3 linked regions of the Cryptosporangium aurantiacum genome follow. The protein of the gene in region 1 interacts with the protein of each later gene in a pairwise test. Links are inferred from orthologs where the notes say so. Each region holds a gene or a part of one and is shown on either strand. Other genes may lie near its edges.

Region 1 (4,261 bases):
GTGTTGATGCGGCCGTGCACCGCGAACCACATCACGACCGGACCACCCGTCGGATGGTCGAGGTCGCACGCCGCGCACAGCACTGCCCTCCCCGCCGAGCTCGCCTCATCAGGGCACAGATCGACCGCGAGCAGCGCCGGCCCGGAGCACCGGGGGCACCTGGCCACGTCTGATGAACTCTTTTCAACCTCACCTGTTTCCGCAGGCTGAGCGCCGCCCGCAGGGGTCGGTCGAAAAGAATTCACTCGATCGCCGCCGGTCCGAGTAGTTGCTTCAGATCGGCCATCAGCGCCGGGGTCGGGGTGACCCGGACATTGTCGCCGAGCTTCCAGCGAGTGGCGCGTGCCTTGTGCTGCAGTTTGAGGTGCACCTCGGTCGTCCCGGGGTGGATCGACAGCGTCTCGCGCAGCTGGGCCACCAGCTGGTCGTTGACCCGGTTCGCGGAGAGCAGGATGACGACCGGCTTCTCCGAGTCGGCCTCGCCCAGGTCGAGCAGCGCCAGGTCCTGCGCGAGCAGCTGCGGCTGGTCCTCCCGCTTGTCGAGCCGCCCCTTCACCAGCACCATCGCGTCCTCGACCAGGTGCTGGCCGACGAGTTCGTAGGTGGCCGGGAAGAACCGGACCTCGATACCGCCTTCGAGGTCCTCCAGGCGCGCGCTGGCCCACAGCTTGCCCTGCTTGGTCACCCGCTTCTGCAGCCCGGAGAGCAGGCCGCCGACCGCCACCTGCCTGCCGTCGGGGTAGTCGTCGCCGACCAGCGCGGAGATCGGGCAGTCGACCTTCGCCGCCAACAGGTGCTCGACCCCGGAGAGCGGGTGGTCGGACACGTAGAGACCCAGCATCTCCCGCTCGGTCGCCAGCTTTTCGTTCTTGGGCCACTCGTCGGTGCTGATTGGGGGCGTGAACGCCACGCTGAGGTCCTCGCCGCCGCTGTCGCCCCCGAACCCGGACCCGAACAGGTCGAACTGGCCGACCGCCTCGCTCTTCTTGATCTCGGCGAACGACTCGACCGCGGCCTCGTGCACCGCGAGCAGACCCTTCCGGGTGTGCATCAGCGAGTCGAACGCACCGGCCTTGATCAGCGCGTCGACGACCTTCTTGTTGCAGACGATCGCCGGCGTCTTCTTGAGGAAGTCGTAGAAGTCCTTGTACGCGCCCTTCTCGCCGCGCGCCGCGATGATCGCGTCGACCGCGTTCGCGCCCACGTTCCGGACGCCGGCCAGGCCGAAGCGGATGTCGGTGCCACGCGGGGTGAAGTTCGCGTCGGACTCGTTGACGTCCGGCGGGAAGACCTTGATGCCCATCTTGCGGCACTCGTTGAGATAGACCGCCATCTTGTCTTTGTCGTCGCGGACCGACGTCAGCAGTGCCGCCATGTACGCCGCGGGGTAGTTGGCCTTGAGGTACCCGGTCCAGTACGAGACCAGCCCGTACCCGGCGGTGTGAGCCTTGTTGAACGCGTAGTCGGAGAACGGGACCAGGACGTCCCAGAGTGCCTTGATCGCCGCGTCGGAGTAGCCGTTCTGCTTCATGCCCTCGGAGAACGGCTTGAACTCCTTGTCGAGGATCTCCTTCTTCTTCTTGCCCATCGCGCGCCGGAGCAGGTCGGCGTTGCCGAGCGTGTACCCGGCGACCTTCTGCGCGATCGACATGACCTGCTCCTGGTACACGATCAGGCCGTGCGTCGTGTCCAGGATCTCGGCGAGCGGCTCGGCCAGCTCCGGGTGGATCGGGGTCTTCTCCTGCTGGCCGGTCTTGCGCAGCGCGTAGTTGATGTGCGAGTTCGCGCCCATCGGGCCCGGCCGGTACAGCGCGAGCACCGCGGAGATGTCTTCGAAGTTGTCCGGCCGCATCAGCCGCAGCAGCGACCGCATCGGCCCGCCGTCGAGCTGGAAGACGCCGAGCGTGTCGCCGCGCGCGAGCAGCTCGTAGGTCGCCGGGTCGTCCAGCGGCAGATCGAGTAGGTCGATGTCCGGGCCGCCGTCGGCGACGATCGCCTTGAGGCAGTCGTCCAGGACCGTGAGGTTCCGCAGGCCCAGGAAGTCCATCTTCAGCAGGCCGAGCGTCTCGCAGGTCGGGTAGTCGAACTGCGTGATGATCGCGCCGTCGGAGGCCCGCATCCAGACCGGGATGTGATCGGTCAGCGGCTCGGCCGACATGATCACGCCGGCGGCGTGCACACCGGCCTGCCGGATCAGCCCTTCCAGGCCACGGGCGGTGTCGATGACCTTCTTGACGTCCGGGTCGCTCTCGTAGAGTCCGCGGATCTCACCGGCCTCGTTGTACCGCTTGTGGCTGGGGTCGAAGATGCCCGAGAGCGGGATGTCCTTCCCCATCACCGCGGGCGGCATCGCCTTGGTGATCCGGTCGCCGACCGCGTACGGGTAGCCGAGGACGCGTGCCGAGTCCTTGATCGCAGCCTTGGCCTTGATCGTGCCGTACGTGACGATCTGGGCGACCTTGTCGGCGCCCCACTTCTCGGTGACGTACCGGATGACGTCACCGCGCCGACGCTCGTCGAAGTCGATGTCGATATCGGGCATCGAGACGCGGTCGGGGTTGAGGAACCGCTCGAAGATCAGGCCGTGCGGCAGCGGGTCGAGGTCGGTGATGCCCATCGCGAACGCGACCATCGAACCGGCTGCCGAACCACGCCCGGGGCCGACCCGGATGCCGTTGGCCTTCGACCAGTTGATGAAGTCGGCCGTGACCAGGAAGTACGACGGGAAGCCCATCTGCAGGATGACGCCGATCTCGTACTCGGCCTGCTTGCGGTGCTGCTCGTCGTAACCGTTCGGGAAGCGGCGCTTCATCCCCTCCCAGACCTCGTGCCGGAACCAGCTCTCCTCGGTCTCGCCCTCCGGGACCGGGAACTTCGGCATCAGGTTCTTCTTGACGAACATGCCGGCCGTGTCGACCTTCTCGGCGATCGCCAGCGTGTTGCGGCACCCCTCCTGCCACGCGTCGGAGGAGTCGATGCCGTACATCTCCGCAGCCGACTTCAGGTAGTACCCGGTGCCGTCGAACTGGAAGGTCGGCGCGGCGAGCGTCGAGCCGGTCTGGACACACAGCAGGGCGGCGTGCGAGGTGGCCTCGGACTCGTGCGTGTAGTGCGAGTCGTTGGTGACGACCGGCGGGATGCCGAGCTCTTTGCCGATCCGGAGCAGACCGTCGCGGACCTGGCGCTCGATGTGGAGGCCGTGGTCCATCAGCTCGAGGTAGAAGTGCTCCTTGCCGAAGATGTCCTGGTACTTGCCTGCCGCCGCGCGCGCCTCGTCGTAGTGGCCGAGCCGGAGCCGGGTCTGCACCTCACCGGAGGGACACCCGGTCGTGGCCATCAAACCCTTCGAGTGCTCGGCGAGCAGCTCGGCGTCCATCCGCGGCCACTTGACGAAGTAGCCCTCGGTGTAGGCGCGCGAGGAGAGCTGGAGCAGGTTGTGCAGCCCGTCGTTGTTGCGGGCCCACATCGTCATGTGCGTGTACGAGCCCGAGCCGGAGACGTCGTCGCTCTTCTGGTCGGGGCGGCCCCACTGGATGCGCTTCTTGTCGTACCGGCTCGCGGGCGCGATGTAGGCCTCGGTGCCGATGATCGGTGTGATGCCGGCCGCGGTGGCCTTGGTGAAGAAGTCGTACGCACCGTAGGTGTTGCCGTGGTCGGTCATCGCGACCGCGCCCATCCCGAGCCGCTCGGCCTCGGCGAACATCTCTTTCAGGCGCGCCGCTCCGTCAAGCATCGAATACTCAGTGTGCACATGCAGGTGGACGAATCCATCGGCGGCGCCGGGCATCGGGAGAGCGCCTCCTGGGGCGGGAGTGGCGGGGAGCACCAAGCACCCTACCCGCCTCGCGCGCGGCTCGGGACCAGCGACGCCGAGGTGTGGACAACCGCCCTGACCGGCCGAGGAACGGTTACACCGTCCGGTGGAACGGCGATGTCAACGAACGGCTGAGGTGTCGTATCGGGGGTGGGATCGCGCTCTGTGACCGGTGCCGTCGACGGTCGGGCGAGCGGCGCTCTGGCCGGGCCGTTCCTTACGGTGTGTGATGTTCCGATGCTTTCGCCGGTAACTGCCTGCGCCGGTGCAGTACCTTGGCGCTCATGTGGCAGCAGGGCGACCACCAGGCCGAGTCGGCCCTGCTCGGCGCCGAGATTCGGAGTGTGCGCACTGAGCTCGACGAGGTGACCGCGCGCCAGCGTGGCGCGCTGGACCGCACCGACGTCGTGAGCCTGGTGTTGATGGTCGTCGGGCTGGCGGTGTTCG
Region 2 (3,081 bases), on another replicon or contig:
ACAAGCAGTCGAACCTGCACCTCGTCATCGGCAAGGCGAGCTTCGACGACACGAAGCTGGTCGAGAACTACGCGGCCGCGCTCGACGAGATCAACCGCGCCAAGCCGAGCGCCGCGAAGGGCAAGTACCTCAAGAAGGTGACGTTCACGACCACCATGGGCCCGGGCATCCCGGTCGACCCGAACCGGTCGCGCAACCTCACCGAAGAGGACGCTGCGACGTCTGCCTGACGCTCGGTCATCCCGCATCACGACGAGGCGGCTCCCGATGGGGGCCGCCTCGTTCGTCGTCCGGCTGAGGGATGAATGGGGGCATTGCGTCTCGCGCACACTGCCATCGCGGAGTGGGCTGGTAACTTGGCGATCGAAGGGTGGGCCGAGCCGGAGGGGGCGTCGCCGAGTGCGCTCCTCGGCGCGCAACACGGACGACGCCCCCTCTTGTCCGCTGTTCCCTGTGACGCGGGGAACGCGTTTTGCTGATACCGGATGGCGCACGTATTCTGGTCGATGACATCCACCGAAGACCGCTGGTCGCTGTGCTGAGTTCGCTCGGTACGGCCGAAGGTCCCGCCTCGCGCGGGCGACCCGCGCAGGCCGGACGGTCGCCGTAGGTCCCGTGCAGATCTCTGCGCGAATGGCTTGTGTGCTGCCCCGTGCGCCCTGCGCCGGGGCGTCTCTCGTTTCAGGCAGGTACGACCAGCCCGAGTTACGAGAGAGGAGGCCCATGGCTGACACTCAGGCCCGCCCCGACAAGGCGGCCGCGGTGGCTGAGCTGACCGGCGGTTTCCGCGACTCGGCGGCGGCGGTGCTCACCGAGTACCGCGGACTGACGATGGCGCAGATGACCACGCTGCGTCGTTCGCTCGGTCGCGAGACGACCTACGCGGTCACGAAGAACACGCTCGCGAAGATCGCCGCACGTGATGCCGGTATCACCGACATCGACGAGCTGCTGACCGGTCCGACCGCGATCGCGTTCGTCAAGGGTGACCCGGTCGAGGCCGCCAAGGGCCTGCGGGACTTCGCCAAGGCCAACCCGCTGCTGGTGGTCAAGGGTGGCGTGCTCGACGGTCGCAAGCTGAGCGCCGAGGACATCACCAAGCTGGCCGACCTGGAGTCGCGCGAGGTTCTGCTCGCGAAGCTCGCGGGTGCCATGCAGGCCAAGATGGCGCAGGCTGCCGCGACGTTCAACGCGCTGCCGACCCAGTTGGCCCGGCTCGCCCAGGCCCTGCAGGAGAAGAAGGCTGCCGAGGGCGGCGCCGACGCTCCCGCTGCCGAGGCTTCGGCCGAAGCCTGATCGTCCCCGCGTTGGGGCTGATCAGCCTCGCCGCACTCACATACGCGCTGGGGTGACCCCCTGGCACCCCGATGAAAGGAAACGCCTGACATGGCGAAGCTCAGCACCGACGAGCTGCTCGACGCGTTCAAGGAGATGACGCTGATCGAGCTCTCCGAGTTCGTGAAGCTCTTCGAGGACACCTTCGACGTCAAGGCTGCCGCTCCGGCCGCCGTCGCCGTTGCCGGCCCGGCCGGCCCCGGCGCTGCCGCCGAGGCCGAGCCGGACAAGGACGAGTTCGACGTCATTCTCGAGGGCGCCGGCGACAAGAAGATCCAGGTCATCAAGGAGGTGCGTGCCCTCACCAACCTCGGCCTGAAGGAGGCCAAGGACCTGGTCGACGGCGCGCCGAAGCCGGTCCTGGAGAAGGCCAACAAGGAGACCGCGGACAAGGCGAAGGCCCAGCTCGAGGCCGCTGGCGCCACCGTCTCCGTCAAGTGATCCGTGCCGGCGCGAGCGTCGGCCGCCACTGACACACGAAGCGCCCGCCCCCAATGGGGGCGGGCGCTTTGCTTTGGTACTGACCTGGAGCCCGGTCAGGGCGGCGCTGGCAGTCGAGCGCGAGGCCGTCGCGTCCTGGCTGTGACTCAAGGCCTCGCGCTCGCCTGTCAGCGCCGTTCTGACCGGGCCGTCCGGAAGCGGTCGGTGAGGGCGCCGTAGATGAAGACCGGGTTGCCGACCAGGTAGCGCTTCCAGAGACGGCGGGGCTCCGTGGCGAAGCGGTATGCCCACTCCATGCCGTGGCGCTGTAGGAACTCCGGCGCCGACGGCTTGTTTCCGGCGTGGAAGTCGAACGCCGCACCGACCGGGACGACCGTGCAGTTCAGCCGCGCCGTGTAGTCGGCGACGAACTTGTCCTGGCGCGGAGTCCCGAGACCCACCCAGAACACGTCCGGCTTGGCCTCGGCCACCCGCGCGACAAGGTCGTCCGCCTCCTCCGGGGAGAGCGGCCGGAACGGTGGTGACTCCACGCCGACGAACTCCGCGCCGGGGAACCGCTCGGCGAGCTTCTCGGCGAGCGCGGTCACCGTCGAGGGCGACGCCCCGTAGAGGTAGTGCTTCAGCCCTCGGGCCCGCCCCTGGTCGATGGTGTCGGCCATCAGGTCGGGGCCGTAGACCCGTGCGGCCATGTCCGGAAACCCACGACGCCGCCCGACCATCGCCACGTAGTGCCCGTCGGCGAAGTTGACGTCGGCGGCGTTGAGCAGCGCGCGGTACTCCGGGTCGCGCACCGCGAGCGAGAGCGTGTACGCGTTGCACAGGTGGGTGCGGCGCGCCTGCCCGTAGTGCGAGTCGACGACCAGCGCCGCCGCGGGCTCGCGGGTGAGTGCTTCGATGCGGACGCCGCAGCACACGAACGTGCCCGGTCGCGTAGACGTGCTCATGCCCGCGAGCTTAGTGTTCACCGCCGCGCCACCCGAAATCAGCAACCCTGCACACCCCCAGCGACCGGAGGCTGGGCGAGCGCCACGCACGAACGAGCGGGACGACTCGGTGGACGAACCGCGCGCCGGACGCGGAAGCGACCGGCGCGCGCCCTGCAGGCGTCGATATGAATCAGTGGCGGAAAGTGGTCTGGTGGGTGAGGAACCACTCGTAGACGCTGCGGATACCGTCACAGAGCTCCACAGTGGGCTCCCAGCCCAGGGCCTTGATCCGGGAGACGTCGAGGACCTTGCGGGGCGTTCCGTCGGGCTTCGAGGTGTCGTGCGTGAACTCGCCGGTGTAGCCGACGACGTCGGCGAT
Region 3 (3,105 bases), on another replicon or contig:
GGTCGCGAGCGCGAACCGCTGCTACACGGCGGCGCCGGACATCCCGCTAGCGGCCGCGGCGAACCGGCGCCTGCTCGTCACCGCGCTGCGGGAGGCCGGTTTGGTCAACTATCCCACCGAATGGTGGCACTGGTCCTACGGCGACCGGTACTGGGCGTACTCGACCGGCACCAGCGCTCGGTACGCGCCGCTGAGCACCGATCAGGTCGTCACCGGGTAGAGCCGCACCGCGCCCGGACCGAGCAGCGTCAGCGGATCGCGGTAGACGCCGTCCACGATCAGCCCCCAGTGCAGGCATGCGGCCTGCGCGCAGCCGAGGTGCCCGGCCTCCAGCCGCCCGAGTGGTGTGCCGGCGACCACCCGATCGCCGGCCCGTACCACTGCCCGCACCGGCTCGTACGTCGTGCGGACGCCGTCGGAGTGCGTGACGCTGACGACGCCGCGGCCACCGACCGGCCCCGCGAACCGGACCACACCGGCGCCCGCCGCGCGGACCGTCGCGCCCGGAGCTGCGGCCAGATCGACGCCGCGATGGCCAGGTCCGTACGGATCGGCGGGCAGGTCGAACCGCCGGACAACCCGAGGCGCACCCTCCAGCGGCCACCGCCACCCACCCCGCCCCGACTCCGGCACACCCGGCACGCGCGGCCCCGCACCCGGCCCGGTCGCCACGGTGCCCGGCCCGGCCGCCACGGTGCCTGGCCCGGTCGCCACGGTGCCCGGCCCGGCCGCCAGGGCGGCTGGTTCGCTCGGCTTCGCTGCTGGCCCGGCGCCGAGCACCCCGGTGGGAACCGCCACGGCTCCCGCCGGCACCGCGGCCCCCACGGCGACCGCTAGCGCTACCCCTGCCAGCGCCCGACGCAGCGCTCGCCCGGCGTCCCCATTGCAGTGCATGAACGCGAGCGTGCCCACCACGGTCCGCCGACACCAGCGGCCATCGGGCCGCTGTGGATAACTCAGCGCGCCCAGGCGCCCGGCTGCTCCACGGTGCCCGGAATGCGGCGCGGCGCGGGCTCGACCACCGGACCGCCGTCCCGCAGACCCTCCAACCGCCGCACCGCCTCCTGCAGGACGTTGTCCTGCTTGCAGAACGCGAACCGCACCAGCGACGCGCCCGGCACGACGTCGTGCGCCTCCTGGTCGTAGAACACGCCGACCGGCACCGCCACCACGCCCGCCCGCTCGGGCAGCGCGCGGCAGAACGCGATGCCGTCCTCGCCGCCGAGGGGGGCGGCGTCCGCGGTGACGAAGTACGTCCCGGCCGGGATGTGGACGTCGAAACCGGCCGCGACCAGCCCCTGGCAGAGCAGGTCACGCTTGGCGCGCAGGTCGGAGGCTAGCGAGGTGAAGTAGTCGCGCGGCAGTCCGAGCGCGGCGGCGACGGCAGGCTGGAACGGCGCCGCGTTGGTGAACGTGAGGAACTGTTTCACCCGCGCGACGGCGGCGACCAGGTCGGGTGCGGCGCAGATCCAGCCGACCTTCCAGCCGGTGGCGCTGAACGTCTTGCCGGCCGACGAGATCGTGACCGTGCGGTCGCGCATCCCCGGCAGCGTCGCCAGCGGGACGTGCTCGCCGTGGAAGACGATGTGCTCGTACACCTCGTCGGTGACCGCGATCAGGTCGTGCTGAACGCACAGCCGGGCGACCTCGGCGAGTTCGTGCCGGTCGAAGACCGCGCCGGTCGGGTTGTGCGGCGAGTTGATCAGGATGACGCGGGTGCGCGGGGTGATCGACGCGGCGAGCGCGGCGGTGTCGAGGCGGTAGTCCGGAGGTCGCAGCGTCACCGGACGGCGCACCGCACCGGCCAGCGCGATCACCGCCGCGTACGAGTCGTAGTACGGCTCGACGCAGAGCACCTCGTCACCGGGTTCGCACAGCCCGAGCAGCGTCGCGGCGATCGCTTCGGTGGCGCCGGCGGTGACCAGGATCTCGGTGTCCGGGTCGAAGTCGAGGCCGTACCAGTCGCCCTGGTGGCGCGCGATCGCAGTGCGCAGGTCGGGCGTGCCGGGGCCGGGCGCGTACTGGTTCTGCCCGGACTGGATCGCGTTCACCGCGGTCCGCAGCATCAGGCCGGGGCCGTCGGTGTCCGGGAAGCCCTGCCCGAGGTTGATCGCGCCGGTGCGAGTCGCCAGCGCGGTCATCTCGCTGAAGATCGTGGTGCCGAAGCCGCGCATTCGGGTGATGCCGCGGCGGGTCTCGTTGCCGGCAGGGGTCATGACCCCAGACCGTAACCGGTGTCTTTCCTGCTCAGAAAAGAGGGCGGGGTTTTTGGCCCACCATATCTTGACTTAAGGTCCGGATAAATCGTGGGTCGAATAGGGTCAAAGTTGGCTAACTTGGTACATCTGTGCGACGAGTGACGCCGGGTCGGGCGCCGGGCGTCGAAGGAGAACTCGGTAACGTCTGCTGCGGCGTGCGGCACGCGCCACAGCGGGAGGAGCGCCGATGGTCGAGAATCCGTCGTCAACGGACGAGCCGGGCGACGCAGCGGCCGTCCCGAAGAAGTCGACGCGTCCTCGGACGTCGGCCGCGAGGAAGGCTCCTGCGGTGCGCTCCCGAAGCACTGGTGGTCGGGCGTCCGGCGCGCGCAAGCCAACTGCTCAGGTGGACGCCCCGGTCGCGGACCAAACCCCGACGCCGACCACCGCAGCGGTCTTACCCGCGGCAGAGCCGTCCGGGGAGGCCACGACGCTTTCGCTGACGCCGATCGAGGTGGAGGTCCCGACGGCGGCGCCGGAGCCGGTGGCCCCCATGGCACCGATCGAGGCCGCCGCGACGCCGGCCGAGGTGGCCGGGACTGGGGTGGCCGGGACTGGGGTGGCCGGGACTGGGGTGGCCGGGACTGGGGTGGCCGGGACTGGGGTGGCCGGGACTGGGGTGGCCGGGACTGTGCCGCCCGCGGCCGAGGCGGCCGGGACTGGGGTGGCCGGGACTGTGCCGCCCGCGGCCGAGGCGGCCGGGACAGGGGCGGCCGCGACTGTGAGGCCGGCGGCCGAGGCGGCCCGGCCAGCCTCGAGTGCGCCCGAGCCGATCGCGGCTGAGGTTGCGTCGGCCGGGGCAGCGGCGGCCGGGGCGGCGGAGGCCAGGACCTCGGCGGCTGGGACG

The links.
Region 2: the proteins of dnaE (region 1) and rplL interact in binary tests that used the Escherichia coli proteins (3 or more experiments, as listed by UniProt). The link is inferred for Cryptosporangium aurantiacum from one-to-one orthologs.
Region 3: the proteins of dnaE (region 1) and BUB75_RS01595 interact in binary tests that used the Escherichia coli proteins (3 or more experiments, as listed by UniProt). The link is inferred for Cryptosporangium aurantiacum from one-to-one orthologs.

Annotation. Positions count from the first base shown.
Region 1 is NZ_FRCS01000010.1:208,036-212,296, forward strand. The notes cover bases 42-4,155. They hold dnaE (DNA polymerase III subunit alpha), read right to left. Parts: upstream 3,788-4,155; coding sequence 242-3,787; downstream 42-241. Other genes in these bases: BUB75_RS29595 (DUF6300 family protein), read right to left, coding at 42-245; BUB75_RS48220 (serine/threonine-protein kinase), read left to right, coding at 4,099-4,155. Outside these bases: more of BUB75_RS29595, read right to left, coding at 1-41; more of BUB75_RS48220, read left to right, coding at 4,156-4,261. UniProt on the Escherichia coli protein: DNA polymerase III is a complex, multichain enzyme responsible for most of the replicative synthesis in bacteria. This DNA polymerase also exhibits 3' to 5' exonuclease activity. The alpha chain is the DNA polymerase catalytic subunit.
Region 2 is NZ_FRCS01000005.1:550,879-553,959, reverse strand. The notes cover bases 148-3,081. They hold rplL (50S ribosomal protein L7/L12), read left to right. Parts: upstream 148-1,386; coding sequence 1,387-1,776; downstream 1,777-3,081. Other genes in these bases: BUB75_RS20205 (GDP-L-fucose synthase family protein), read right to left, coding at 2,893-3,081; BUB75_RS20210 (WecB/TagA/CpsF family glycosyltransferase), read right to left, coding at 1,944-2,720; rplJ (50S ribosomal protein L10), read left to right, coding at 724-1,296; rplA (50S ribosomal protein L1), read left to right, coding at 148-230. In the rest of the region: more of rplA, read left to right, coding at 1-147. UniProt on the Escherichia coli protein: The binding site for several of the GTPase factors involved in protein synthesis (IF-2, EF-Tu, EF-G and RF3). Is thus essential for accurate translation.
Region 3 is NZ_FRCS01000001.1:366,194-369,298, forward strand. The notes cover bases 87-3,044. They hold BUB75_RS01595 (pyridoxal phosphate-dependent aminotransferase), read right to left. Parts: upstream 2,217-3,044; coding sequence 957-2,216; downstream 87-956. Other genes in these bases: BUB75_RS01585 (M15 family metallopeptidase), read left to right, coding at 87-220; BUB75_RS01590 (murein hydrolase activator EnvC family protein), read right to left, coding at 202-894; BUB75_RS46015 (hypothetical protein), read right to left, coding at 2,601-2,753. In the rest of the region: more of BUB75_RS01585, read left to right, coding at 1-86. UniProt on the Escherichia coli protein: Shows aminotransferase activity with methionine and histidine as substrates, and to a lesser extent also with phenylalanine.